One region of the Streptomyces sp. NPDC006487 genome, then DNA from elsewhere that is predicted to be linked to it. Evidence: riboswitches for the same ligand, from Rfam matches in the RefSeq annotation. Region 1 holds a riboswitch; the other holds the start of a gene.
What was found. A riboswitch is a leader RNA that binds a small molecule or an ion and turns the genes downstream of it on or off. The one in region 1 is predicted to bind glycine.

Region 1 (14,321 bases):
CATCGGCATCGAGCACGTCGGGTTCGTGGACCGGCCGAAGGACTTTACGGACGCGATGTACGAAGCTTCGGCGCGGCTCGCCGCCGACGTCTGCAAGCGGTACGGGATACCCGCCGACCGCAAGCACTTCCTCGGCCACTCCGAGGTGCCGGGCGCCGACCACACGGACCCCGGCCGCCACTGGGACTGGGACCGCTACCTCCGCATGGTCAACGAGGCCGGCGCCGCGGGTGCCAAGGCCGCCTGAGGGGTGTCGTGCCGATCAGGCCGGGACACCCGGCCTGGTGCGGTCACACCCCTAGCTCAGCCCCGCCGTGCGGGCGCGGGCCACGGCCGGGCCGATGGCGGCGGCGACCGCGTCCACGTCGGCCTGCGTGGAGGTGTGGCCGAGGGAGAAGCGCAGGGTCCCCCGGGCCAGGCGCGGGTCGGTGCCGGTGGCCAGCAGCACGTGGCTGGGCTGGGCCACTCCGGCCGTGCAGGCGGAGCCGGTGGAGCACTCGATGCCCTGGGCGTCGAGCAGGAGCAGCAGGGAGTCCCCCTCGCAGCCGGGGAAGCTGAAGTGGGCGTTGGCGGGGAGCCGGCCGTCCGGGTCTCCGCCGAGGACGGCGTCGGGGACCTCGCGGAGCACGGCGGCGACGAGCCGGTCTCGCAGGGCTCCGATCTCGGCGGCGAAGCGTTCGCGCCGCTCGGCGGCGAGGACGGCGGCCACCGCGAAGGCGGCGATGGCCGGGACGTCGAGGGTGCCGGAGCGCACGTGCCGCTCCTGGCCCCCGCCGTGCAGGACGGGTACGGGGCTCTGGTCGCGGCCGAGCAGCAGCGCGCCGATCCCGTACGGTCCGCCGACCTTGTGGCCGCTCACGGTCATGGCGGCGAGCCCGCTGTCGCCGAAACGGACGTCGAGCTGGCCGAAGGCCTGGACGGCGTCGGAATGCAGCGGGATGCCGGACTCGCGGGCGACGGCGGCCAGTTCGGCGATCGGCATGACGGTGCCGATCTCGTTGTTGGCCCACATGACGGTGGCGAGGGCGATGTCGTCGGGGTTCCGCTCGACCGCCTCGCGGAAGGCCTCCGGGTGCACGCGCCCGTAGCGGTCGACCGGCAGGTACTCGACCTGCGCGCCCTCGTGCTCGGCGAGCCAGTGCACGGCGTCGAGGACGGCGTGGTGCTCCACGGGACTGGCGAGGACACGGGTCCGGGCGGGATCGGCGTCGCGGCGGGCCCAGTAGAGCCCCTTGACGGCGAGGTTGTCGGCCTCCGTGCCACCGGCGGTGAAGACCACCTCGCTCGGACGGGCCCCGAGCGCGTCGGCGAGGGCCTCACGGGCCTCCTCGACGGTGCGGCGGGCGCGGCGGCCGGCGGCGTGCAGGGAGGACGCGTTGCCCGTGACGGCGAACTGCGCGGTCATCGCCGCAGCGGCCTCCGGCAGCATCGGGGTGGTGGCGGCGTGGTCGAGGTAGGCCATGATCCCCCGATTCTACGAGTCCCCCGCACCCCCGATCCCCCGCCGGGGCCAGGGAACCGCCCGCCGGGGCCGGCGGGCGCTCCGCAGGGTGCCTCAGGAGGCCTTCGGCGCCACGCGCGGAGCGCTCGCCAGCTGGCGGGACTGGGCCACCAGCCGGTCCGCCGAGTCCCAGACCTCCGCGTCCTCTTCCAGGAAGCCGCCCGCCAGGTTCCGCGTGGTGATCGACACCCGGAGCGGACCGGGCGCGGGGCGGTGGCGGATGTGGGTGGTGAGTTCGACCGTGGGGGTCCAGCCGAGCAGGCCGAGGTCGAAGGAGGTCGGCGGGAGCGCGTCCACCGCGAGGAGCAGGGAGAAGGGGTCCGCGTCGCGGCCGTCCGCGAGCTCGAACCAGGCGCGCATCTCGCCCTTGCCCGAGGGCCGGCCGATGGCCCAGCCGGCGGTCGCCGGGTCCAGGCGCAGCCGGAGCCGGTCCACGATCGCCGAGCTGCCGGGGATCGGGGCCGGTCCGGCCTCGGGGCCGAGGCAGTCCTCGTAGGCGGGGATCACGGGCGGGAGGGCGGTGGTGTGGACGGAGTCCGGGAGCGCGGCGAGGTCCCCGTAGGAGGCCAGGACGCGGATCCGCTCGATCTCGGCGCCGCTCTCGTCGAACTGGAACAGGGAGGCCTGCCCGGTGGAGAGGGTGCGGCCGACCCGTACGACCTCGGTGCGGATCACGGCGGGGCCGGGAACCGACGAGGTCAGGTAGTGCGCGGAGACCGTGAAGGGGTCCGGGTGCGGCAGGGCCGACGACAGGGCGCGGCCGACGAGGGCCAGGAGGTAACCGCCGTTGACGGCGGTGATGATCGTCCACCCGGCGGAGAGGTTCGCGTCGTACACCCCGGGCTCGCCCGCACGGGCGGTGATGGTGGTGTCGCGGTCGAACTCGCTGTCGCCGATGGACGCCTTGGCAGCTGCGTGTGACATGGAACGACCGTACACCCGACCCCTACTAAGCGGTAGCTTTCCTTGGTGTGGCCCTGCGCGCCTACGGCTCCTCCGCCACCGACGAGCGGCGGTTCCACGCGAGGGGCGCCCGCCAGTGGTAGCGGATGGCCAGCAGCCGCAGCACGAAGGTGGTGACGATCGCCAGGCCCGTCGTGATGGCGTTCAGGTGGTCGAAGCTGATGAAGAGCGCCACCATCGAGGCGCCGATGACGGCCGGCACGGCGTACATCTCGCGGTCGCGCAGCAGCGAGGGCACCTCGTTGACGAGGACGTCGCGCAGCACGCCCCCGCCGACGGCGGTCGCCAGGCCGAGCGCGGCTGACGCGGTGAGGCCCAGGCCGTACTCGTACGCCTTGGTCGTGCCCGTCACGCAGAACAGCCCGAGGCCGGCCGCGTCGAAGACGTTGATGGCGCGGTTGATGCGCTGGACCTCGGGGTGCAGGAAGAAGACGATCGCCGCGGCGACCAGCGGTGTGACGAAGAACCCGAGGTCGCTGAAGGCGGCGGCGGGGGTGGCACCGATGACGATGTCGCGGAACAGGCCGCCGCCGAGGGCGGTGACGAGCGCGAGGACGACGATGCCGAAGACGTCGAAGTTCTTGCGTACGGCGAGCAGGGAGCCGGCCGTGGCGAAGACGAAGATGCCCATGAGGTCCAGGGTGTGCTGGACTCCGGGCGGGAAGAGATCGTGGATCACGGGAACATTCTGCCGGTCGCCCGGCGGCGCGCTCGGACGGGTGCGGCGCGGCCCCGGGGGCCGCGGGGCGGCGGGCCCGCACCTCGAACGCCGGCGGGGCCGATCCCGCCCCGCCGGCGCCGGGTCGCGTCCGTCAGACCGTCGGCCCGGTCACGGCGTCCGCCGCGCCCGGCAGGGCCGGGTCGCCCGGGGCCTGGTCGGGGGCGTTCTCCGGGTGGTGGCAGGCCACCTGGTGCCCGGTCTTCAGCGCGATGAGCGGGGGCTCCTGCGTGGTGCAGACCTGGGTCGCCTTCCAGCACCGGGTGTGGAAGCGGCAGCCGCTCGGCGGGGAGATCGGCGAGGGCACGTCCCCCTTGAGCAGGATGCGGCCGCTCTTGACTCCGCGCCGGCGCGGGTCCGGCACCGGGACGGCCGACATCAGGGCCGTCGTGTACGGATGCATGGGCGCCGTGTACAGGGACTTGTTGTCCGCGAGCTCGACGATCTTGCCGAGGTACATGACCGCGATGCGGTCCGAGACGTGCCGGATGACCGACAGATCGTGCGCGATGATCACGTACGTGAGGCCGAGCTCCTCCTGGAGGTCGTCCAGCAGGTTGACCACCTGGGCCTGGATGGAGACGTCCAGGGCCGAGACCGGCTCGTCCGCCACGACCAGCTTCGGCTTCAGGGCCAGTGCACGGGCGATGCCGATGCGCTGGCGCTGGCCGCCGGAGAACTCGTGCGGGTAGCGGTTGTAGTGCTCCGGGTTGAGGCCCACCAGGGAGAGGAGGCGCTGGACCTCCGCCTTGAGGCCGCCCTCGGGCTCGACGCCCTGGAGCTTGAACGGGGCGCTGACGATGGTGCCCACCGTGTGCCGCGGGTTCAGCGAGCCATAGGGGTCCTGGAAGATCATCTGCACGTCGCGGCGCATCGGGCGCATGCCGGACACGCTCAGGTGCGTGATGTCCTTGCCCTCGAACTCGACCTTGCCGCCGGTCGGTTCGAGCAGCCGGGTGATCAGCCGGCCCATGGTCGACTTGCCACAGCCGGACTCGCCGACGATGCCGAGGGTCTCACCGGGGTAGACCTCGAAGTCGATGCCGTCGACGGCCTTCACGGCCCCGACCTGGCGGCGCAGCAGCCCCTTGGAGATGGGGAAGTGCTTGACCAGTCCGGTCACCCTGAGCAGCGGCTCCGGGGAGTCCACCGCCTGGGCCGGAACGACGGCCGTCTCGCTCTTGCTGTTGTGGGGCGCAGTCATGTCGGTCACAGCTTCGGCGCAATCTCTTCGGTCCAGATCCGGTCCCGCTGCTCCGGGGAGAGGTGACAGGCGGCCCAGTGCCGGCCGGCGCCCTCCGCGGCGGTGTCGACCAGGGCCAGCTCGGGCCGTACGGTCCGCGTGACGTCGTCCTTGGGCAGGTCGGCGTACGGGCACCGGGGGTTGAAGGCGCAGCCGCTCGGGATGTTGATCAGGCTGGGCGGCGAGCCCTTGACCGGGATGAGGCGCTCGGTCTGCTCGCGGTCGATGCGCGGCATCGAGCCGAGGAGGCCCCAGGTGTACGGGTGCCGGGGTTCGTAGAACACCTTCTCCGCGCTGCCCCGCTCCACGCACCGGCCGCCGTACATCACGAGGAGGTCGTCGGCCATCTCGGCGACCACGCCGAGGTCGTGCGTGATCATGATGACCGCGGAACCGAACTCCTTCTGCAGGTCCCGGATCAGGTCGAGGATCTGCGCCTGGACGGTGACGTCCAGGGCCGTGGTGGGCTCGTCCGCGATGAGCAGTTCGGGGTTGTTGACCAGCGCCATCGCGATCATCGCGCGCTGGCGCATGCCGCCGGAGAACTCGTGCGGGTAGCTGTCCACCCGCTTGTGGGGCTCGGGGATGCCGACGCGGTCCAGGAGGTCGACGGCCCGCTTGCGGGCGGTCTTCTTGTCGACCTTGTTGTGGACCCGGTACGCCTCGGCGATCTGCTTGCCGACCGTGAAGTACGGGTGCATCGCCGACAGCGGGTCCTGGAAGATCATCGCGATCTCCCGGCCGCGCAGCTTGCGCACCTCTTCCTCGGGGCTGGAGAGCAGTTCCTTGCCGTCGAGCCAGATCTCACCGGAGATCCGGGCCCGCTGGCGGCCGTACTGGCCGACGCGGTGCAGGCCCATGATGCCCAGTGAGGTCACCGACTTGCCGGAGCCGGACTCGCCGACGATGCCGAGGGTCTTGCCCTTCTCCAGCGTGAAGGAGAGTCCGTCCACGGACTTGACCAGGCCGTCTTCCGTGGGGAAGTGCACCTTCAGGTCGCGTACGTCGAGGAACGCGGTGCCGGGTGCGCCGGGGGCGACGGGCTCGTTCAGTGCGCCCGTCACGGCGGGCGCCGTCGAATCGGTCATGACAGCCTCACTCGGGGGTCGATCACCGCGTACAAGAGGTCGACGACGAGGTTGGCCGCGACGACGAAGAAGGCGGAGATCAAGGTGATGCCGAGAATGACCGGCAGGTCGTGCTCGCTGATGGCGCGGACGGCGCTGTAGCCGAGGCCGTGCAGCGAGAAGGTGTACTCGGTGAGGACCGCGCCGCCCATCAGCGCGCCCAGGTCGAGACCCAGGACGGTCAGGATCGGCGTCATGGTCGAGCGCATCGCATGCTTGCCGATGACGACGGGTTCCGTCAGCCCCTTGGCGCGCGCGGTGCGGATGTAGTCCTCGTTGAGCACTTCGAGCATGGTCGCGCGGGTGAGCCGCGCGTACATCGCCGCGTAGAGGAAGGCGAGCGAGACCCACGGCAGGACCATGCCGTTGAACCAGGCTCCCGGATCCTCGGCGAAGGTCTTCTCCGGCCGCCCGAACCAGCCGAGCTGGTCGGAGAAGAGGGCGATGGCGAGCATGCCCGTGAAGTAGATCGGGAGGGAGACGCCGGCGAGGGCGAGGCCCATCGCCGAACGGTCCAGGACCGTACCGCGCTTGAGGGCGGAGATGACGCCTGCGGCGACACCGCCGATCACCCAGAGCACGACGGCACCGGCGGCGAGCGAGAGGGTGACGGGCAGCCAGTCGGTCAGCAGGGGCCACACCTCCTGCTCGCTCTTGAAGGAGTACCCGAAGCAGGGCGCGGCGCAGTGCGTGACGTCGTTGCCGTTGGCGTACGTACGACCCGCCACCAGCCCGACGACGAACTTGCCGAACTGGACGAGGATCGGGTCGGCGAGACCCATCTTCTGCCGGATGCCCTCGATGGCGGCGGGGTCGGACTGCTTCCCGACGAAGTACAGGGCCGGGTCCGTCCCGATCATCTTCGGGAAGAGGAAGAAGATTCCGAAGGTCACCAGCGAGATGACCAACAGCATGACGATGACGGCGAAGATCCGCCGGATGAGATATGCAAGCACTGCGCTCGGCCTGGCCGCGGCCCGGGGACGCCCTCTTCTGGAGAGCGCCCCCGAGCCGCCGCCGCGGCCATCACCTGCCCTTCGTGCCTAGCGGGTGTGGCACTGGAACTGAATCGGACGGTTTGTCTACTGGACGCCGAGCGAGGCGTAGTCGTACCGGCCGTTGTACGCGTCGGAGGTGTAGACGTTGGTCAGGCGGCTGCTGCGCCAGGAGATCGTCTTGTCGTAGACGAAGGGCAGGTAGACCGCGGCCTCGGAGACCTTCTGGTTCATCTGCTTGTAGATGTCGCCGGCCTTGACCGGGTCCGTCTCCGCGATGGCGTCGTCGAACAGCTTGTTGATCGCCGGGTCGTTGAGCTCGGAGAAGTTGTTGTTACCGCTCTGCAGGATGAAGCGGCCGTCGACCAGCGGCTGGGAGAAGCCCTGACCGGTCGGGAAGTCGGCGCCCCAGCCCATGATGATGATGCCGTAGCCCTTCTCCTTGACCACCTTCGGCGAACCGATGATGCCGGAGGTCTGGGCGCCGTCGAACTGGTCGACGTCGGCCTCGATGCCGACCTGCTTCAGGGCGTTCTGCAGGGAGACGGCCGTGGCGACCTCGACCGGCTTGTTGTTGCGGACCGCGATCGTGGTCTTGAAGCCGGTCTCCTTGCCACAGGCCTTCAGAGCGGCCTTGGCCTTGGTGACGTCCGGCTTGCCGTCGTTCGTCAGGACACCGTACGGGTCGTACTTGCCATCGGCGCCCTTGATGCCCAGCGGCAGCATGTTGGGGGCGATGTCACCACCGGCCTGCGGGCCGCCGCGGGCGGTCTGCAGGGACTTGTGGTCGGCCGCGTAGATGACGGCCTTGCGGCACTCGATGTTGTCGAACGGCGCGACGGTCTGCGGCATGACGGCGTACCGGATGAAGCCGGTCTGGCCGTTGTCCAGGTTGTCCTTGTGGTCCTTCAGCGCGGTGGCGCGGGCCGCCTGGCCGATGCCGGTCGCGTTGATGTCCAGGTCGAACTCGCCGTTCATCAGGCGCTTGTCCATGTCGTCCGCGTTCGCCATGAACGTGACGGAGATGGAGTCCGGGAGCGCCTTGCGGATGGTGTCCGACTCGGCCTTCCAGTTCGTGTTGCGCGAGAGCTTCATGCTCTTGTTGGGCTCGTACGAGTCGATCTTGTACGGGCCGTTGGAGAAGGGCTTGAGGCCGTACTTGGCCGCGGTGTCCTTGTCCTGCTTGACCGGGCTGGCGGCCGGCATGGCCAGCATCTGCTCGAAGTCGCCGTTGGGCGCGGGGAGCTTGAAGATGATGGTCTTCGCGTCCGGGGTCTCGATCGCCTTGAGGCCGAGCTTGTCCGGGCTGGTGTCCTTGTACGGACCCTTGTACTCGGTCTTCGGGTCGAGGACCTGCATCAGGTAGACCGGGCCGCCGGAGATGACGTCCTGGGCCCAGGTGCGCTCGATGCCGTACTTGACGTCCTGGGCGGTGACGGGGGTGCCGTCCTCCCAGGTCACGTTGTCCTTGAGGGTGTACTTGTAGGTCTTGCCGCCGTCGCTGATCTCCGCGTTCGCGGTGGCCAGGTCGGGGACGAGCTCGGTGCTCTTGGTGCCCGGCTCCGCCTTGAAGCTGACGAGCTGGCGGGCGTAGTAGCGGGAGAAGTCCCACATGAAGCCGTAGTAACCGCGCTGCGGGTCCCACGAGTCCGCTTCCTGGGTACCGACGAACTTCAGCTCGCCGCCCTTCTTGGTGGAAGCGTTGGCGACCTTGCCGATGGCGGCGTTGAAGCCGCCCGCGGCGGCCGGCTTCCCCTCGTCCTTCGTCTTGCCGTCGTCGCCGCCACAGGCGGTCGCGGCCAGCATCGTCGCGAGCACGACGGCCGTGCCGGCGACGAGCCTGCGCTTGGACATGCGATGGGTAGTCACGATGCTCGCAACCCTCCGTTGTGATTCCGGTACGAAGCCGGGTTCCGGTGTGCCCTGCGGTTCTGACCTACGGGTGCCCTGCGGGATGACCTGCGGGGACGGCTAACGGGAGCCCTTCGGGTCGAGGGCGTCGCGGACGCCGTCGCCGAAGAGGTTGAAGGCCAGCACGGTGATGAAGATCGCCACGCCGGGGAAGATCATGAAGAGCGGATCGTCCTCATAGGTCCGCACGGCCGTCGAGAGGGTCTCGCCCCAGGACGGCGTGGGCGGCTTGACGCCGACGCCCAGGAAGCTGAGCGCGGCCTCGGTCAGCACGTTGGTGGGGATCATCAGCGTCGCGTAGACGGTGATCGGGGCCACCAGGTTCGGGAGCAGCTCGCGGAAGAGGATGTACATCCGGCCCGCGCCCAGGCTCCGCGCCGCTTCGACGTACTCCCGTTCGCGCAGCGACAGGGTCTGTCCGCGGACGATGCGGCCGATGTAGGGCCAGCCGAAGAACCCGATCACCAGGACCAGGACGGCGATCCGCAGGCCCGATCCCTCGAAGCCCCAGAGCTTGCCGGGGACGACCGAGATCAGCGCGATGATGAAGAGCAGCTGCGGGAAGGCGAGCAGCAGGTCCATGACCCGGCTGATGGCCGCGTCGACCCAGCCGCCGAAGTAGCCGGCGACGATGCCGAAGAAGGTGCCCATCGAGACCGCCACGAAGGCGGACAGGAAGGCGACCAGCAGCGAGATGCGGGCGCCGTAGACGATCCGGCTGAACACGTCGCGGCCGTTGACCGGCTCGATGCCGAGCAGGAAGTCGCCGCTCATGCCGCCGTAGTCGCCGGCCGGCAGGCCCAGCAGCGGGTCCAGCAGGTCTTCGTGCAGCTCCTCGGGAGGGTGGCCGAACGCGCTGACGATCAGCGGCGCGAAGAGTGCGACGAGGATCAGCAGGAGCACGACGAAACCGCCGGCCAGCGCGACCTTGTCGCGCTTGAGCCGCATCCAGGCGATGCGGCCGGGCGAACGGCCTTCGATGGCCTTGGCGGGGACGTCGGCTACGGACACGGGTGCGGGTGTCTCCGCGCTCATGTCGTGCAGTGGTGCCGTCATCGTGGTGGGGACCCCTCTCGGCCGACGGGTGGGCCGGCCCATGCCCGCCGCTGTGGCGGCGTTGGTGCGGAGTGGCGCTCGGAGTGCGAGGTACGGGTGCGCGGATTTCCTGCGGCGGAACAGCCCTTGGAGGACTGACCCGCTCTTGGGTGGGGAGTCTTCATCGGGCGCTCGATCAGCCGCCAGACCCGCAGGTGAATGGATGCGCAACCGTGATCTGAGGGTCGAGTTCCCGTTATCCGGACTTCACTGTCATCTCAGCGGACCAAGACATCCCGTTCGGTACGGAATCGGACATGGCGCCCAACTCGGCCTACGAGCATGCCTATTGGGCGTACATCAACGTCGAAATCAGGACAACGCAAAGGCCGCACGGAACGACTGTTCCGTGCGGCCTGGTGTGGCTTGGTCCCCATGTCTCAACGAGCGGGACGACTCGGCGAGCGGGACCTGTCAGTAGGCGGGCGCCTGTCCCTCGCGGTCGTAGAAGGGGCGGGTCTGCGCCCGCAGCCACATCGCCACGGGGTCGTGTTCGTCCGCCAGCGCGACCGTGCAGACGGGTACTCCCTCGGGGACCGCGCCGACCGACTGGCGCATCATTTCCCGTACGGATTCCAGCGCGTGCGCGGAGGCGTCGTACAGGTCGAGCCCGACGGCGAGGTACGGGGACCCCAGCGCGGGCTGCACCCAGGCGCGGCGCAGCGAGCGGACGGCGGGCGTGCGGTGCGCGTGCCGCGTGAGCAGCCCGTAGAACTGCGGCAGCTCGATGGCGGGCTCGGACAGCCGCAGCGGACCGGCCGGCATCCGGTCCAGCCCGGTGGCGATCCGCCGCAGGTCGGCCCAGGGAATGCCGACGCCGCCGCCCTGGGCGTGCGGATTGAGCCACAGCCCCCAGCGGTCGGGGTAGAGGGCGCGGGCGATGTCCCGGCCGGTGACCACCTCGTACCCGCGGTTCCAGCCGCTGGCGGCCAGCTCCTGCGGCGAGGTCACGCAGGGCGCGTACCCGAGGCCCTCGACCTCCATGCCGCCGTACTGGGCCTCCGGGGAGCCGGGCTGCCCCTGCCAGAGGAGCATCCACAGCCGTCCCTCGGCCAGGGCGTGCAGGAGGGACTCGTAGCTCTCGTAGCGCCCGGGAGTCACCTGGCGCAGCATGTGCTCGACCTGCCCGACCGCGGCCGTGCCTGACGCACTCACCCGGTACCCCTCTTCGTCTGTTCGTCCGCCCGTCGTCCACGCGTGTCGGCCACCAGCTTAAGCGTCACTACGGCAGGTAGAAGGGGCGTACGCGCGTGGTGATGAAGTCGACCACCGGGTCTTCCGCGGCATCGAGCAGGATCAACTGCACAGGCCAGGGCGGCGGTACGCGGGTCAGGGCGCGGCCCAGCGCGTCCATCGGGGCGTTTCGCATGTCGGGCTCCCATCCCACCAGGTGGACTCCGATGTAGAGCTCCGGCGAGCCGCCCTCGACGCTGGCGAGGCAGCGGTGCGCGGAGGCGACGACTCCGGTGGCCCGGAACTCCTCCGCGGCGGCGGCCAGGAACTCCACCGGGTCCTCCTGCCAGTCGGGCTCGAAGAGCCGGACCCGGCCGCCGGTGGCGGGGCCGTCGAGCGGGCCTCGGCCGGTGCGGCAGAGCTCCGCGACGGCCGGCGGGGGCAGGGGCACGCCGACGGAGCCCTCGGGGTTGACCGCGAGGCCGAGCTGCGGGGGCAGGCCCCGGGCGAAGTCCACGGCGGGGGCGACGGCGAAGTCCATGGCGGGTCCGGCGCAGGCGCGGAACTGCTCCTCGGAGCTGTAGACGGGCACGTACGCGGCGCCGTCGATGTCCATGGTGGGCAGGCTGAGGCTGTTCACCCCGCCGGGCAGCGGGATCCACAGGTGGCTCCGTCCGAGGACCTCGAGGATCCGCCCTCCGGCGTCCGCCTGTCCGAGCGCCGCCCCGAGCACCTGCTCCAGCTCGTTACCCGGCCACATGTACGTCTCCGCTCGCTTGCCCTGGATATCGACCCGAGATTAACGGGCGCCCGCGACACACCGACCGGGGGCCGCCCGCGCCCGGGGCCACCCGCGTCGGGGGCCACCCGCGTCGGGGGCCGGCGCCGCTAGTGGAAGCCGATCGACGTCAGCCGGGACGCCGCCGGGCGGTCCAGCAGGGTCACCGACGCGCAGCCGGCGGGCGGGCGGCCCGCCTCGGCCTCGCGCAGCAGCCGGGCCACCGCGCCCCGGTGCCGGGCGAAGGCGTACGCCGACACGCCCCGGCCCCGCGCCGCCTGCCCGGCCCTGGCCTCCTCCGGGGTGGTGTCCAGCAGCACCAGGTGCAGCGCGCGGCCGCGCCGGCGGGCCGCCGAGGCCAGCAGCGCCCGTACCCAGCTCTGCGTACCGCAGTCGTGGACGACGGCCGGGGCCCCGGAGCGGAGCACCCGCCACAGGCCCCAGTAGTGCGCGATCCGGACCGCGGGCCGGTACACCGCGTAGGGCAGGGCGGCCGGCATCCGGCGCTCCCAGCGCTCGCGGGCGTCCTGGGAGTCGATGCCGCCGCCCTCGGCGGCCCGCTTGATCAGGGTGCTCTTGCCGCCGCCGGGGAGGCCGGATACCACCACGACGTCCCCCTCGGCGAAGCGCAGCCGCCGCGGGCCCTCGGCTCCGCGCAGGTCCCGTACCGCTGCGGGCTCCCCCGCCGCTCCGGCCGCCGCGGGGTCCCGCACGGCGCCGCGCTGCGACGGCACTCCTGCCACCGCGCTCTCGACGGTGCCGGTGTTCGTCGCCGCCAGTACTCCGAATCTCCGCACAGTGCTCGCCTCCCCCGCGACGGGTCGCCTGGACCCGGTCCCCCTGAGTGTAAAGAGACGGTAATCCGGTGCCACCGGTTCCGCTCCGGGTCCGCTCCGGTTTCCGCTCGGAGTCCGCTCCGCTTGCGACCCCCTCCCCCATTCGGCCGCACGCCGTGCAATGATGTGCGCCATCTGGACACCTAACTGCATACCGGCCGCTTGAATCCGCGCGGGAGAGTCCCGGCACGCCGCAAGGCGGTGCCCGGGCGCCGAAGGAGCAAGTACCTCCCTTGAATCTCTCAGGCCCCGTACCGCGTGGATGAGGCAGATCTGAAAAGCGAGCCGCGCCACCGCCCGTAAGGGCCACGGCGACGGTTCCACCCAAGGTGCAAGTCGATGGCCTTCCCCTGGAAGCGGGGAACTCTCGGCGAACCTCTCAGGTTCCGATGACAGATGGGGAGGAACTCCTCCTCGTCATGTCATGCCCTGGGACCCGGGAGCCACACCCATGAGCACTGCCCCCCGCCTGACCGCCCTCGATGCGCTGCACCGTTCTCTCGGTGCGACCATGACCGATTTCGCGGGCTGGGACATGCCCCTGCGGTACGCCAGCGAGCGCGACGAGCACAACGCCGTCCGCACCAAGGCCGGTCTCTTCGACCTCTCCCACATGGGCGAGATCACCCTGACCGGCCCGGAGGCCGTCAAGGTCCTGGACTACGCCCTGGTCGGCAACATCTCCACCGTCGGCGTCGGCCGCGCCCGCTACACGCACATCTGCCAGGAGGACGGCGGGATCCTCGACGACCTGATCGTCTACCGCCTGGGCGAGACCGAGTACATGGTCGTCGCGAACGCCTCCAACGCCCAGGTCGTCCTGGACGCGATCACCGAGCGCGCCGCCGGCTTCGACGCCGAGGTCCGCGACGACCGCGACGCGTACGCGCTGCTCGCGGTGCAGGGTCCGGAGTCCCCCGGCATCCTCGCCTCGCTCACCGACGCCGACCTGGACGGGCTGAAGTACTACGCCGGCCTGCCCGGCACGGTCGCCGGGGTGCCCGCGCTGATCGCGCGCACCGGCTACACCGGCGAGGACGGCTTCGAGCTGTTCGTCGCCCCCGAGCACGCCGTGGAGCTGTGGCAGGCGCTGACCAAGGCGGGCGAGGGCGTCGGCCTGGTCCCGGCCGGTCTGTCCTGCCGCGACACCCTGCGCCTGGAAGCGGGCATGCCGCTGTACGGGCACGAGCTGACCACCTCCCTCACCCCGTTCGACGCGGGGCTGGGCCGGGTCGTGAAGTTCGAGAAGGAGGGCGACTTCGTCGGCCGCGCCGCCCTGGAGGCCGCCGCCGAGCGCGCCGCCTCCAACCCGCCGCGCAAGCTGGTCGGCCTGATCGCCGAGGGCCGCCGCGTTCCGCGCGCCGGCTTCTCCGTGACCTTCGACGGCCAGGTCGTCGGCGAGGTCACCTCGGGCGCCCCGTCCCCGACGCTGGGCAAGCCGATCGCGATGGCCTATGTCGACGCGGCGCACGCCGCGCCCGGCACCTCCGGTGTCGGCGTGGACATTCGCGGTACGCATGAGGCGTACGAGGTCGTGGCCCTGCCGTTCTACAAGCGGCAGAAGTAGCCCCGTACCGCACCACGCCGCGTCGCACCGCTGGACGGCGCTTCGCGCCGGTCCGCACGACCACCGTTCGTATCCACTCCCCCGCATCCAGGAGAATCAGGTCATGAGCAACCCCCAGCAGCTGCGTTTCAGCAAGGAGCACGAGTGGCTGTCGGACGCCGTCGACGGCGTCTCGACGGTCGGCATCACGGAGTTCGCGGCCAACGCGCTCGGTGACGTCGTCTACGCCCAGCTTCCCGAGGTGGGCGACACGGTGACCGCGGGCGAGACCTGCGGCGAGCTGGAGTCGACCAAGTCGGTCAGCGACCTGTACTCCCCCGTCACCGGCGAGATCGTCGAGTCCAACCAGGACGTCATCGACGACCCGGCCCTGGTGAACTCGGCCCCGTTCGAGGGCGGCTGGCTCTTCAAGGT
Region 2 (14,321 bases), on a different contig from region 1:
ATCCGCCAGGGCCGGGCGATCACGGTCATCACGAGGGTGCCGACGATCATGCCGTACGCGATCATGCCCATCGGGTCGGGCACGTCGTCCCCGTCGCTGCCCTGGTCGGCGAAGACGAAGTAGAAGGCCTGGCAGCAGGCGGCCGCGAGACCGAGCACCACGCCGAGCAGGTCGAGGCTGAGCCCGGCCCAGATCTGCACCACGCAGGCGAGACCCACCACGGCCACGGCGGCGCCGGCCGCGGCGGCCCGGGTCACGGGCTTGCGCTGCACGAAGCGGATCCAGCCGAGCAGCAGCGCCGGGCCGAGGTACTCCAGCAGCAGGGCCACACCGACCGGGATCCGGGACAGCGAGGCGAAGTAGAAGGCCTGGACCCCGGCCACGGCGACGAGCCCGAAACCGGCGAGCAGCAGGGGTTTGCGGCGTACGAGATCGCGATGGCGCCAGGCCAGCGGGGACAGCACGAGCGCAGCCCCGGCCACCCTGAGCCAGACCATGTGGAGCGGGTCCAGACCCGCCTCGATCAGCGGCTTCGCCGCCACACCCGAACCACCGAACGCGATCGCCGAAACGAGGGCGAGGCCCAGTCCGGCATGTCTCCCTGACGCTTGCATTCGGACATCATGGCAGGGTCGGTCAGGAGCGACGGGACCGTGACACCTGTTGAGACACTCCCGAGACCGACCCGACACCGGCCGGCTCCTCCTCCGCCCCGTTCCCCAATATCTGACAGGTCGTCAGTCTTGAATGTTGCGTCCGCCGGGACTACCTTCCGCCGCACGTACCTGACGAGAAGGGGTGGTCGCATGGCTGAAGTCACCGCGGAATCACGCATCGAGGCGTCCGCCGCGAAGCTCTGGTCCCAGCTGACCGACTGGGACGCTTACGGCCAGTGGAGCATGACCCACACCAACTTCCCGAAGGGCGGCCCCGAGACCCTCGCGGTGGGCTCCACCTTCGCCGAGAACATGAAGATGATGGGCTTCCCCGCCGAGGTCCTCTGGACGGTCTCGGAGCTGGAGGACGAGCGCGTCTTCGCGATCACCGGCAAGGGCCCGATGGGCGTGGCCGTCCTGACCCGCTACACCCTGATCCCGGACGGCGGGGCCACCACGGTCCGCATCGACGGCGAGTTCACCGGCGCCGCGGTCTCCCTCATGGCGGGCAAGCTCAAGGACTCGGCCACCGCCGCCCTGAACGAGTCGCTCCGCAAGCTCTCCGGCCTGGTCGCCTGAGCACCGGTCCCGGTCGGGCAGGTCCGTACGCACACGCACCCACACACACATGACGGCGCGCCCCGCGAGAAACCTCGCGGGGCGCGCCGTCATGTGGTGCGGGAGGTCCCGCCGACGCGCACTCAGTGCTCGTCGGCCAGGATCAGGTAGAGCTTCTTGCGGGCGTCGTTGATGACGGCGAGGGCCTTCTCCCGCTGCGCGGGAGTGCCGGTCTTGAAGACCTGGCCGTAGGCCTCCATCAGGCCGAATCCGGCCGTCCGGACCTCGTTCATCGCTTCGAAGTCGAAGCCGCGGCCGGCCTGCTCCCAGGGAGCGTCCGGGCCGGACTCGGCCTCGGTACGGCCGGCGTCGGTGAGCGTGAACAGCTTCTTGCCGCCCTCGCTCGCGCTGGTGATGAGGCCCTCGTCCTCCAGGAGCTGCAGGGTCGGGTAGACCGACCCCGGGCTGGGCTTCCACGCCCCGCCGCTGCGCTCGCCGATCTCCTGGATCATCTCGTAGCCGTGCATCGGCCGGTCGGCGAGCAGCGCCAGGATGGAGGCGCGCACATCACCCCGCCGGGCCCGGCCGCGCGGTCCGCCGCGCCCGCCGCGCCCACCGAAGGGCCCGCCGCCGAAGGGCGGCCCGAACGGCCCGAAGGCGGCACGCCGCCCCTGGAACTCCTCCCGACGGTCCGGCCCGCAGTGGCCGTGACCCCGTCCGTGCTCATGTCCGTGGTCGTGTCCGTGCTGTCCGTGTGAACGCATGACTGCGCTCCTTTCGTCATCGGCATCTCGTTGTCGCTGTTGCGATGTTTCTACTATCACTGACCCATCGCGATGCGTCAACGATATATCGGAAACTTTCTCAACGAACACCCGCGACCGCCCCGGTCCGCTCCGACTGGCAGTAGCCAGTCCAGTCATCCCGAATTGGCCTTTGCAGGCGGCTCCGCCGCGTCCCTACGGTCGGTGACATGCGCATCCGAATCGTCGACGCCTTCACCGACCGCCCCTTCGGCGGCAACCCCGCCGGGGTCCTGCTCCTCGACGGCGGATTCCCTCCGGACGCCTGGCTCCAGCAGGTCGCCGCCGAGGTCAACCTCTCCGAGACCGCCTTCGCCCATCCGCTCCCGCCGGGCGGTGAGGCCGACTGGGCGCTGCGCTGGTTCACCCCGGCCGCCGAGGTCGACATGTGCGGCCACGCGACCCTGGCCACCGCCCACGTCCTGGCCGCCGGCGGCCTCACGACGGGGACGGTCCGCTTCTCGGCGCGCTGCGGAATCCTGAAGGTCACGGCCGCCGAGGACGGGTCCCTGGTCATGGACTTCCCGACCTCCTCCCTGACCGAGGTCGAGCCGGACGCCGCCGTGGAGCGCGCGCTGGGCGCCACGGCGAAGTCGGTCCACGACACCTCCGAGCACATCGGGGACCTCGTGGTGGAGCTGGCCGACGAGCGGACCGTACGGGAGCTCACGCCGGACCATGCCGCCCTGCGCGGCTACTCCCGGCGCGGGATCATCGTGACCGCGGCGGCCGAAGACCCCTCCCGCGGCTACGACTTCGTCTCGCGCGGCTTCTTCCCCGCGGTCGGCATCGACGAGGACCCGGTCACCGGCAGCGCCCACACCGCCCTGGCCCCCTTCTGGGCGCGGCGGCTGGGCCGCACGGAGCTGGTCGGCCTCCAGGGCGGAGCCCGCACCGGCCTCGTCCGGGTGCGGCTGCTGGGCGACCGTACGCTGCTGATCGGGCGCGCGGTCACGGTCGTCGACGGCGAGCTGCTCAGCGCACCGCAGGAATCCGCGCGGACGGCCTAAGGGGTGGGCAGCCAGCCCACCTTGCCCGCCAGCAGGGCGTACCCGCCGAAGGCCACGATGTCGAGCAGCGCGTGCGCGACGACGAGCGGGCCGACCCGGCCCCAGCGGCGGTAGGCGAGGACGAAGACCACGCCCATCACCACGTTGCCGATGAATCCGCCGATGCCCTGGTAGAGGTGGTAGGAGCCGCGCAGCACGGAGCTGGCGAGCAGGGCGGCCATCGGCGACCAGCCGAGCTGGTCGAGCCGGCGCAGAAGGTAGGCCAGCACGATGACCTCCTCCACCACGGAGTTCTGCACCGCGGAGAGGATCAGTACGGGGAACTTCCACCACACGTCGGGCAGCGCCTCCGGCACCACCGTGAGGTTGAAGCCGGTCGCCCGGGCCCCCAGGTAGAAGGCCAGTCCCGCGCTGCCGATGCCGGCGGCGACGAGCGCGCCCCGGCCCAGGTCCCACCAGGGCCGGGTGCGGTCGAAGCCCAGCACCTTGAGCCCGGGTGCGCCCTCACGGGTGAGCAGGTGCGCGACGAGCAGGACGGGGACGAGGGCGCTCGCGATGCCGAACAGCTGCCAGGCCAGGTCCAGCCACGGCCGCCCGGGGGCGTACGAGCCGTTGAGCGTGGCGGCCTGGTCCTTGAGCCCACCAGGCTTGGTCAGCGAGCCGATGAAGCTGATCAGCGCCGAGACGCCGCTCGCGCCCAGGGACAGCGCGAGCACGAGCAGCGTCTCGGAGCGCAGCATCCTGCGCTCCTTCAGGCCCTCGCCGAGTTCGAGCTCCCCGACCACCGGTTCCGGCTCCGTCCGCACGCCCGTCTCCCGTCCCGCCACCGCCGCGACATCTCGGCTGCGACATCTCGCGGGGCGTCCCGCCCCGATCACCCCATACTGCCTCCTCCACGGGGCAACGGGATCACCGGGCGGGACCGTGCGGGCGGCTGAACCCGACGGAACGTACCGGAAGGTGCCGGGATCAGCCGGCGGCCGCCGGTCCGGCCGCCGCGGCGCCACCCCCCAGGCCCACCGGCCAGGTGTGCACGGGATCGCCGCGGTGACTCAGCTCGCTGTAGCGGCGCGTGGTCGCGGCCAGCGCCGCGTCCCGCTCCAGACCGCCCGCGAGGGCCCGGTGGTACGTGTCCACCTGCCAGGTGGCTCCGTTCACCCGGCGCCGGCACCGCTCCTCGATGATGCCGAGGTAGTGGTCCCGGTCGGCGGGTTCGATGCCCCACGCGTCCAGTCCGGCGGCCGCCATCGGCAGCAGTTCCTCCAGCACCAGCCGGATCGCGGGCACGCTCGCCAGTCCCCCGCCCCGGCCCCGGCGCGGCCAGCGCAGCCGGGCGTCGATGCCGTAGCGGCAGGCCGCGTCGAAGTTGGCCTCCGCCTCCGCGAAGGGCAGCCGGCTCCAGACCGGGCGCTGCTCGTCCGCGAGCGTCCGTACGAGCCCGTAGTAGAAGGCCGCGTTGGCGACGACGTCGGCCACCGTCGGGCCGGCGGGCAGGACCCTGTTCTCCACGCGCAGGTGCGGCACCCCGTCGGCGACCCCGTAGACGGGCCGGTTCCAGCGGTAGACGGTGCCGTTGTGCAGCACCAGCTCCTGCAGGCTCGGCACCCCGCCCTCGGCGAGCACCCGCAGCGGCTCCTCCTCGTCGCAGATCGGCAGCAGGGCCGGGAAGTAGCGGACGTTCTCGGCGAAGAGCTCGTACGCCGAGTCCACCCACCGCTCGCCGAACCAGGTGCGCGGGCGCACCCCCTGCGCCTGGAGCTCGGGCGGCCGGGTGTCGGTGGCCTGCTGGAAGAGCGGCGGCCGCGACTCCCGCCACAGCTCCCGCCCGAACAGGAAGGGCGAGTTGGCGCCGACGGCTATCTGTACGGCCGCCACCGCCTGGGCCGCGTTCCACACGTCCGCGAACCGGGCCGGGGTCACCTGCAGGTGCAGTTGCACGGAGGTGCAGGCGGCCTCCGGCACGATCGACCCGGAAGTCCAGGTCAGCCGCTCGACCCCCTCGATGTCGAGCACGAAGTCCTCGCCCCGCATCATCAGGATCTGCTCGTTGAGCAGGGAGTAGCGGTCCACCGCCGAGAGGTTGGCGGTGACCAGGTCGGTGCGGGAGATCGTCGGCAGAATTCCGATCATGACCACCCCGGCGTCGACCTCCAGCGCCTGCCGGTGGGCATAGCCGAGACCCGCGCTCAGTTCCTCGGCGAGCTGGTCGAATACCCGGCCACCGAGCCGGTGCGGGAGGACGTTCACCTCCAGGTTGAACATTCCCAGCTCGGTCTGGAAATCATTGCTCGCAATACGTTCGAGGACCTGCGCATTCACCATTCTCGGCAACCCGTCGGCACCCGCGAGATTCAATTCGATCTCCAGCCCCATCATGTTCTTGGGGCGATCGAACCTCTTCTCCTCCAGAAGTCGCTCCAGTACCTCCAGGCACTCGTGAAGCTTCCTCCGGTACCGTTGCCGATCGGACAGGTCGAATCCGCCCGCCACGACCTTCTCCCCCATCGGAGCGTCCCTCCTCGACTGGGCCTGGCGGGCGTGGAATGGATCCGCCCCCAGGCGCACGTTACGGTCGATGATGCCCCGGCGGCGTGATCGATAACGCGGAAGGGGCGTGACTGGCGGGGAGCGCGCGCCGGTTTGGCCGACAGGCGCTTTGGCACATTCACCTGGCAAGCACCCTTGCGCAAATACAGCGTAGACCTTGCCGGTTATCGATAACCGATGCTTTTCAGCCGAGCCCCCATCCGGTAACCTCCGAGGTCAGCGCGGAACTTTTGCGCGCACCCGGCATGAATGCCACGTCAGCGGGACCGGTAAGCGCCTTGTCGGCAATAGGCGGGACAGCTAGCCGAAACACTGCGTGAACACATGTCAGATAAACTCCGCATGCGAGGCAGAGAGTTGGCGCGCGGCCATTGCCCCTCAGCCCCCCTCTGACCCCAGAATGCGACAGCGCCGTCCGCACCCCGCACCCGCCCCGTTCCACAGGTCTCCCAAGCGAGAGGCGACCCACCATGCCGCTGCACGTCCCTCCGGCTCCCGCGCCCGCCCTGCGCAGCGTCCTCGCGGCTCTCGGCTCCCCCACCGCCGTCCACGAGGCGCACACCCCGGCCCTGCGCGCCCTCCAGGGGCCGATGACCGCCGAACTGCCGCTGCCCGTCCACGTCCTGGACCGGCTGCACGTCTCCGGCCTGACCGCCGGGGGCAGGCCGCCGCGCACCCGCCTGACCGGTTGGCGGTTCCTGATCCGCAGCGGCGACCGCTACGTCGCGGCGGCCGACACCCGGCTGACCCCGGACGGGTGGGTCTTCTCCCACTTCTTCGAGGGCCCTTACGTCGCCGCCACCGAACGCGCGCTGCGCCAGGCCGAATCGCTCGGCAAGAACTACCAGCCGCGGCTGCTGTCCGTGCCGGAGCTCTACATGCTGACCCTGTGGCTGCACGGATCGGTGGGCGCCGACGCCTCCGCCGGACTGCCGGCCGCCGCCGACCTCCTGGTCCCCCTGGCGCCCGCCCCGCCCGGCATCGCGGCCTACCGGCCGCACCCCGTGTCCGAACTGCTGCCCGTACTGACCCATCGGCTCACGCCGACGGCGCCCCCGGTCCCGCCTTCCATGGCCGCGCCGGCCGCCTGATCCGGCCCATGGCCGGTTCTGCCCATTCGGCCTAGCCCACTCGGGCCCCCAACGAACCACCCGAAATGACAGGGGAGTTGACCTGAACCGCCCGCACGGGTGATGCGTCATCAATCTATGAGGACAGCTGCCGGGAAATCCCTCCGGACACTAGGTCGTGGGGGAACACTGGGGACTCTGACCGAGCCAAGTCGTTGATACGGGGGGGCGGCCATGACCAACGCATCGAGCCGCAGCACACAGACCACACCGCAGCGAAAGAACGCATCCATGTGCCAGCACAAGCCAGCATGCCCGTCCGCCGACTCCGCCGACCGGGAGGCCGCGCACCCCGTGGCCGTTCACCCGGAACAGGGCTGGAGCCTGCTGTGCAACGGCGTCCTGCTCTTCGAGGACACCGGTGAGCTGCTGCCGGACGGCCAGATCATCGCCCCGCACCGCGCCCTCGCGGCGACGCAGGTGATGAAGGCGGCCTAGCCGCCGACGCAACGAAAGGGGCCGGCCCAGGAGAGAACTCCCGGACCGGCCCCTTCGTCATGTCACCGTGTCATGTCACGGCGCCACGTCACCGCATCAGTTGTCGTACTCGTCCAGCGGCGGGCAGGAGCACACCAGGTTCCGGTCGCCGAAGGCACCGTCGATGCGGCGCACCGGCGGCCAGTACTTCTCCGCGGCCGACACCCCGCCCGGGAAGACGGCCTCGTCGCGGGTGTACGGGTGGTTCCACTCGCCGCCCAGCGCCGCCGCCGTGTGCGGGGAGTTGGCCAGCGGGTTGTCGTCCACCGGCCACTCGCCGCCCGCGACCCGCTCGATCTCGGCGCGGATGGCGATCATCGCGTCGCAGAACCGGTCGATCTCGGCGAGGTCCTCGGACTCCGTCGGCTCGATCATGAGCGTGCCGGCGACCGGGAAGGACATGGTCGGCGCGTGGAACCCGTAGTCGATCAGGCGCTTGGCGATGTCGTCGATGCTCACGCCCGTCGCCTTCGACAGGGGGCGCATGTCGATGATGCACTCGTGCGCGACCAGGTTGCCCGGGCCGGTGTAGAGCACCGGGTAGTGCGGCTCCAGGCGCTTGGCGATGTAGTTGGCACCGAGCACCGCCACCTGGGTGGCGCGCTTGAGGCCCTCGCCGCCCATCAGGCGCACGTACGACCAGGAGATCGGCAGGATGCCGGCCGAGCCCCACGGAGCGGCCGAGATCGGGCCGACGCCCGTCTCGGGACCGGCGGTCGGCTGGAGCGGGTGGTTGGGCAGGTACGGGGCAAGGTGCGCCCGGACACCGACCGGGCCGACGCCCGGGCCGCCGCCGCCGTGCGGGATGCAGAAGGTCTTGTGCAGGTTCAGGTGCGAGACGTCGCCGCCGAAGTGACCCGGCTTGGCCAGGCCCACCAGGGCGTTGAGGTTGGCGCCGTCCACGTAGACCTGACCGCCGGCGTCGTGCACCTGGGCGCAGATGTCGGCGACGTGCTCCTCGAACACACCGTGCGTGGAGGGGTACGTGATCATCAGCACGGCGAGCTCGTCGCGGTACTGCTCGATCTTGGCACGCAGGTCGTCCGCGTCCACCTCGCCGTCGTCGGCGGTCTTGACCACGACCACCTTCATGCCGGCCATCACGGCGCTCGCGGCGTTGGTGCCGTGCGCGGAGGACGGGATGAGACAGACGGTGCGCTGCTCGTTGCCGTTCGCCCGGTGGTACGCGCGGACGGCCAGCAGGCCGGCGAGCTCACCCTGGGAGCCGGCATTCGGCTGGATGGAGACCTTGTCGTAGCCGGTGACCTCGCAGAGACGTTCCTCCAGCTCGGTGATGAGCGTGAGGTACCCCTCGGCCTGCTCGACCGGGGCGAACGGGTGCACCTGGCCGAATTCGGGCCAGGTGACCGACTCCATCTCGGTGGTCGCGTTGAGCTTCATCGTGCAGGAGCCCAGCGGGATCATGCCGCGGTCCAGCGCGTAGTCCTTGTCCGAGAGCTTGCGCAGGTAGCGCAGCATCGCCGTCTCGGACCGGTGCTGGTGGAAGACCGGGTGGGTCAGGTACGCGTCCTGGCGCAGCAGCCCCTCGGGAAGCGTGTCGGCCGTGGTGGCGTCGAGCGCCTCCAGGTCCGCGGTCACCCCGAAGGCGGCCCACACCGCGTCGACGTCGGCGCGCAGGGTGGTCTCGTCACAGGAGGCGGAGACCAGGTCGGCGTCGACCTGGTACAGGTTGACCCCGCCCTCGCGGGCGGCGGCCACGACCTCGGCGGCCCGGCCCGGAACCCGCGCGGTGATCGTGTCGAAGTAGGCGCCGTGCACGATCTCGACCCCGCCGGCCGTCAGGCCCGCGGCGAGCAGGGCGGCGTAGCGGTGGGTGCGGCGCGCGATCGTCCGCAGGCCGTCCGGGCCGTGGTAGACGGCGTACATGCCGGCCATGACGGCGAGGAGCACCTGCGCGGTGCAGATGTTGCTGGTGGCCTTCTCGCGGCGGATGTGCTGCTCACGGGTCTGCAGCGCCAGACGGTAGGCCTTGTTGCCGTCCGCGTCCACGGAGACGCCGACGAGGCGGCCGGGCAGCGAGCGGGCGTGCTTGGCCTGGACGGCCATGTAGCCGGCGTGCGGTCCGCCGAAGCCCATCGGGACGCCGAAGCGCTGGGTGGTACCGACCGCGATGTCCGCGCCCAGCTCACCCGGGGAGGTCAGCAGGGTCAGGGCGAGCAGGTCGGCGGAGACGGCGACGATGGCGCCGAGCGCGTGCGCCTGCTCGATGACCGGCTTGATCTCCCGCACGGCGCCGGAGGCACCCGGGTACTGCAGGAGCACGCCGTAGACGCCGCGCTCGGCGATCTCGGCCGGAATCCCGTCCGACAGGTCCGCGACCACGACCTCGATGCCGATCGGCTCGGCGCGGGTCTCGATCACCGCGATGGTCTGCGGCAGCGCGTCGGCGTCGACGAGGAAGACGTTGCCCTTGGCCTTGCCCACGCGGCGGGCCAGGGTCATGGCCTCGGCGGCCGCCGTGCCCTCGTCGAGCAGGGAGGCGCCGGAGGTCGGCAGGCCGGTCAGCTCGGCGACGACGGTCTGGAAGTTCAGGAGGGCTTCGAGACGGCCCTGGGAGATCTCCGGCTGGTACGGCGTGTACGCCGTGTACCAGGCCGGGTTCTCCATGACGTTGCGCAGGATCACCGGCGGCGTGAAGGTGCCGTAGTAACCCAGGCCGATCATCGACGACAGGACCTGATTGCGGTCGGCGAGCTGACGCAGCTCGGCGAGCACCTCGGCTTCGGTCCGCGCCTCGGGCAGGTTCAGCGCGGCGGTGGTCTTGATCACATCCGGCACCGCGGCGGCGGTGAGCTCGTCGAGGGAGCCGTAGCCCACCTGAGCGAGCATCTTCGCCTGCGCCTCGGCATCCGGGCCGATGTGGCGCTGCTCGAAGGGGATGCCTCGCTCCAGCTGGGAGAGCGAAATGCGGTTGGCGGTCATGTACGGAGGCCTCCTGGTCGTACGACCTGCGAGGGGCACCACGGCGCGGGCACCCGGACGGCCTCCCCCTCTGTCATCACAACCTGAGAGCTTCACCGGGCCGCGCGGGGATCGCCCACGAGATCCGGCTTTCACCGTCGGTGAGGAGAGGGACCGGCACTGCGCGCCCGGTTCCCGCACCTGCTTTCCAGAGTGGCCTCACCACGTGCGGTACGTATGCCTGAGAGATTCCGGGGAGGATTTGCTCCTTCGGCGCCTCCGTCTCACTCACTCGGAGGACTCTCCCGCACAGGGTCAACAGCCGTCACCCAGCCTACCAGCGAGGATCTGGGACCCTCCCTCGAGTGGCCCCCTCTCCGGAAATGCACTTTTGTAGTCATTACCGGAGGAGTTGCGCCCAAATGGAGGGACCGGACCGTGCAGACCGACATCGATCCCCGCAGCCTGATCGGCCGCAAGGCGTTCGACCGCAATGGCACCAAGATCGGCACCGTCGACGAGGTCTACCTCGACGACGCCACGGGCGTCCCGGAATGGGCCGCCGTACGCACCGGACTCTTCAGCCGGGACGCCTTCGTCCCGCTGGAGCCCAGCGAGATGGTGGGCGACACCCTGCGCGTGCCCTTCGAGCGCTCCCTCATCAAGGACGCCCCCGACTTCGGCGTCGGCCGCCACCTCTCCCCCGAACAGGAGCTGCAGCTCTACCACCACTACGGCCTGGACCTGGCCCTTCCCTCCGACTTCCAGCACGACTTCGGCCACAAAACCCCCGACACCCCCTGACCCCACCACCCGCTGCCCACCAGCCCCCGGGGCAGCGGGTGCCCCCTCGCCCAGGACGCGCCCCTCAAAAGGGCTCCCCCACGCCCCCCACCCCAGCCACGAACCCCCGGCAACAGCCCGCGCGCACCCGGCGGGCACGCGGCAGCGGGCCGCCACCCCGACGGCGGGCCGTGGACGGCGGGCAGCAAGCAGCGGAGCGCTCGGCGGCCCTACACCTGACCGCAGCGGCAGCGGCAGCGGCAGCGGCAGCGGCAGCGGGGAACCCGGCGCCTCTCAGCGGGTAGCGGGCACTCAGCGACTCACCACGTGCAGCCGGAACCCACCGTCACGTTCGCGGCCGCCGCTCACACCCAGCAGCCCACAGCAGGCGCCCCGGCGGGGCCGCTAGCAAGCGGCCCGGTCCCCGACCAGCGGCATCGGGTCGGACGGCTCCAGTTCGGGGTCGCCCACCAGGAACGTCCGCACCCGCCCCGGCTCGGATCCGGGCTGCTCGAACCGTACGGTCACCCGCCCGACGCCGCTCCCCTGCACCCACCCGGGCCCGTACACCACATGCCGCACATCGCTTCCGGCCGCCCAGCGCCGCTCCACCAGACCTTCGACACCCCCCGCGCCCCCGAGCCCCTGCCCAGCAGCCTCCCCCGGCCCCTGCACGTGCCCAGCGACCTCACCGCGCCCACGCCCAACGCCCTGCCCCTGCAGGTCGTCCTGGCCGTGCCCGATGCTGTCCGTTTGCCCCGACCCGACACCCCGTGGCCCGGCAACCTCACCCGGCCCCGACCCCGACCCCTGCTCCGGCCCCTGCCCCGGACCCGGGCCCTGCCCGAAGCTCTCCCCCTGAGCCAACGCGCTACCCGGCCCCGGCCCACCGACCTCACGCTGCCCCTGCCCATGCCCCCGGCCAAGGCCCCGCTGAGTGCCCCGGCCCTGCCCGAGCCCCTCCGACGGCCCCGACCCAACGGCCTCCGCCCGCCCTTCCCCGGCCGCCTGGCCCTGCCCGGTGTGCTCGCCCGGCACGGCCCCGGCGGTGAAGGGCCCCCCACCCTGGCCCTGACCGTCCCTCTCGTCCCGCTCCGGCTCCGGCTCCGGCCCTGGGAGCGCGCCCAGCCCCCGAGAAGGACTCTCGGCCTCCTGCCCCCCGTCAGCGCCGTCAGCGCCGGCCGCAGGCCGCTCCGCGACGCCGCCGTCACCCGCCCCCGCCCCAGCCCGCGCAGCCATCGCGTCGGCGAAGGCGAACAGATCCTCCTGCGTGTAGTCCGCCAGCCCCGTCACACCCACCCCCAGCAGCCGAATCCCGCCCGTGGTGTCCACGGCCTCCAGCAGCCGTGCCGCCGCCTCCCGCACCACCGCGGGGTCGTCCGTGGGCCCCCGCAGGGTCTCCGAGCGGGTCAGTGTGGAGAAGTCGTACCGCCGGACCTTCAAGACGATGGTCCGCCCCGAGTGCCCCGACCCGCGCAGCCGCTCCACGCACCGGTCCGCGAGCCGCTGCACCTCGTTGCGGATCCGTACCCGGTCGTGCAGGTCCACGTCGAAGGTGTCCTCGACCGACACGGACTTCGCGTCGCGCTCGGCGACCACCGGCCGCTCGTCCACCCCCAACGCCATCCGGTACAGCCCGACGCCGTGCGAGCGCCCCACCATCCGGATCAGTTCGTCCTCGCCGGCCTCCGCCAGCTCCCCCACCGTGGTGATTCCGGCCCGCCGCAGGTGTTCCCCCGTGGCCGGCCCCACCCCGGGCAGGGTCCGTACCGACATGGGTGCCAGGTGCGCCCGTTCCGTGCCGACCTCGATCAGCAGCAGCCCGGCCGGCTTGGCTTCCTCGGAGGCGACCTTGGCCAGCATCTTGGACCCCGCGAGCCCCACCGACCCGCTCAGCCCGGTCGCGGCGGTGATGTCCGCCCTCAGCCGCTCGCCAATGGCCCGCGCGGCCTGCGCGTCGAAGGCGACGCCGCCCGCCTCGAGGTCCACGAAGGCCTCGTCCAGGCTCAGCGGCTCCACGAGGGGCGACAGCTCCCGGAGCATCCCCATGACCGTGTCGCTGACCTCGCGGTACAGGCTGAAGCGTGGAATCAGGCACGCGCCGTTGGGGCAGAGCCGCCGCGCCTGGGCCATCGGCATGGCGGAATGCACCCCGAACCGCCTGGCTTCGTAGGAGGCGGTGGCGACGACCCCGCGCGGCCCGAGCCCGCCGACGATGACGGCCTTGCCGCGCAGGCTGGGCTTCGACGCCTGCTCCACGGATGCGTAGAAGGCATCCATGTCCAGGTGCAGGATGGTCGGCGCGGCTCTCACAGCTCCGATGCTGCCCTACGGCACTGACAATCGGTCCGAACCCACAACAGGCGGGCCGGGCGGCCCGCCGCGGACCGTACCGGACCCGGACGGACCACCCGGCCCGCCCCGGTCCCCAGCCCCGCACACCGCCCTCAGACGGCCCGGTTCCTCCGGGCGGCCAGCTCATCGGCGGGGTTGTGCCCGACCACCGTCTCGCCCGTGTCCACGCGCTCCCCGTGCAGCTGCGACAGCGCGTTCTCCACATCGCGCCAGACCACGCCCACGGCGATGCCGAAGACGCCCTGGCCGCCCTGGAGCAGGCTGACGACCTGATCCGGCGAAGTGCACTCGTACACGGTGGCGCCGTCGCTCATCAGCGTCATCCGCTCCAGGTCCGAGAAACCCCGGTCGCGCAAGTGCTGCACGGCAGTGCGGATGTTCTGCAGCGCCACCCCGGTGTCCAGGAAGCGCTTCACGATCTTGAGGACGACCACGTCCCGGAAGCTGTAGAGGCGCTGCGTCCCCGACCCGTAGGCGGGACGCACCGTGGGCTCCACCAGCCCGGTCCGCGCCCAGTAGTCGAGCTGCCGGTACGTGATGCCGGCCGCGGCACACGCCGTCGGCCCTCGGTATCCGACCTGCTCGGGTGCGGGCTCGCCGCCCTGGGGTCCCACCGGCCCCACCGAACCGACCGGCGCGGGCTCCGGCTGACGGCGCGCGGAGTTCACCGCACCACCGTGCAGCGGGTACGGCCCACCGTCACTCCGTGCGGGGATGCCCCCGGTCATACCGTCGCCCGTGACTCTCACGCCGACCCTCCGTCCTTGACCTGCCATCTCGAAGGTAGGCAGTCACCAGGGGTGCGTCAACGATCGCCACACTCGGCACGCCGAGTGATAATCACCCTGAGAGTGGTTTCCCGTACCCCATTGCGGGGAAAGGCTACTCGAATGGGCTGAAATATCCGGGAGGACGGCGCGACCCGCGCATCACTGCGGGCCTGTACCGAAGTCCTCTGGCGAGATCTGGTCGAGGAACTCGCGGAACTTCTCCACCTCGTCCTCCTGCTCGTCGGGAATCGCGATTCCGGCGTCGTCGAGCACACCGTCGCTGCCGTAGATCGGCGTCCCGGTCCGCAGG

Region 2: it holds a riboswitch for glycine, as region 1 does, so the genes downstream of both, gcvP (aminomethyl-transferring glycine dehydrogenase) here and gcvT (glycine cleavage system aminomethyltransferase GcvT) in region 1, are expected to answer to the same signal.

Annotation. Positions count from the first base shown of each region.
Region 1 covers NZ_JBIAHN010000031.1:24,024-38,344, forward strand. The annotation lists gene ACFYM0_RS36520 (N-acetylmuramoyl-L-alanine amidase) at 1-247, shown strand, start outside; gene ACFYM0_RS36525 (cysteine desulfurase family protein) at 299-1,462, opposite strand; gene ACFYM0_RS36530 (thioesterase family protein) at 1,556-2,425, opposite strand; gene ACFYM0_RS36535 (trimeric intracellular cation channel family protein) at 2,487-3,095, opposite strand; gene ACFYM0_RS36540 (ABC transporter ATP-binding protein) at 3,277-4,386, opposite strand; gene ACFYM0_RS36545 (ABC transporter ATP-binding protein) at 4,392-5,513, opposite strand; gene ACFYM0_RS36550 (ABC transporter permease) at 5,510-6,508, opposite strand; gene ACFYM0_RS36555 (ABC transporter substrate-binding protein) at 6,635-8,416, opposite strand; gene ACFYM0_RS36560 (ABC transporter permease) at 8,519-9,514, opposite strand; gene ACFYM0_RS36565 (enhanced serine sensitivity protein SseB C-terminal domain-containing protein) at 9,968-10,708, opposite strand; gene ACFYM0_RS36570 (enhanced serine sensitivity protein SseB) at 10,776-11,486, opposite strand; gene ACFYM0_RS36575 (AAA family ATPase) at 11,615-12,301, opposite strand; glycine riboswitch at 12,504-12,607, shown strand; gene gcvT (glycine cleavage system aminomethyltransferase GcvT) at 12,792-13,907, shown strand; gene gcvH (glycine cleavage system protein GcvH) at 14,011-14,321, shown strand, end outside.
Region 2 covers NZ_JBIAHN010000001.1:8,097-22,417, reverse strand. The annotation lists gene ACFYM0_RS00105 (DMT family transporter) at 1-614, opposite strand, end outside; gene ACFYM0_RS00100 (SRPBCC family protein) at 807-1,235, shown strand; gene ACFYM0_RS00095 (PadR family transcriptional regulator) at 1,358-1,978, opposite strand; gene ACFYM0_RS00090 (PhzF family phenazine biosynthesis protein) at 2,188-3,027, shown strand; gene ACFYM0_RS00085 (CPBP family intramembrane glutamic endopeptidase) at 3,024-3,767, opposite strand; gene ACFYM0_RS00080 (glutamate-cysteine ligase family protein) at 3,997-5,532, opposite strand; gene ACFYM0_RS00075 (hypothetical protein) at 6,045-6,665, shown strand; gene ACFYM0_RS00070 (DUF5999 family protein) at 6,936-7,142, shown strand; gene gcvP (aminomethyl-transferring glycine dehydrogenase) at 7,239-10,124, opposite strand; glycine riboswitch at 10,323-10,421, opposite strand; gene ACFYM0_RS00060 (PRC-barrel domain-containing protein) at 10,542-10,907, shown strand; gene ACFYM0_RS00055 (DNA polymerase IV) at 11,292-13,199, opposite strand; gene ACFYM0_RS00050 (MerR family transcriptional regulator) at 13,334-13,990, opposite strand; gene ACFYM0_RS00045 (bifunctional nuclease family protein) at 14,171-14,321, opposite strand, start outside.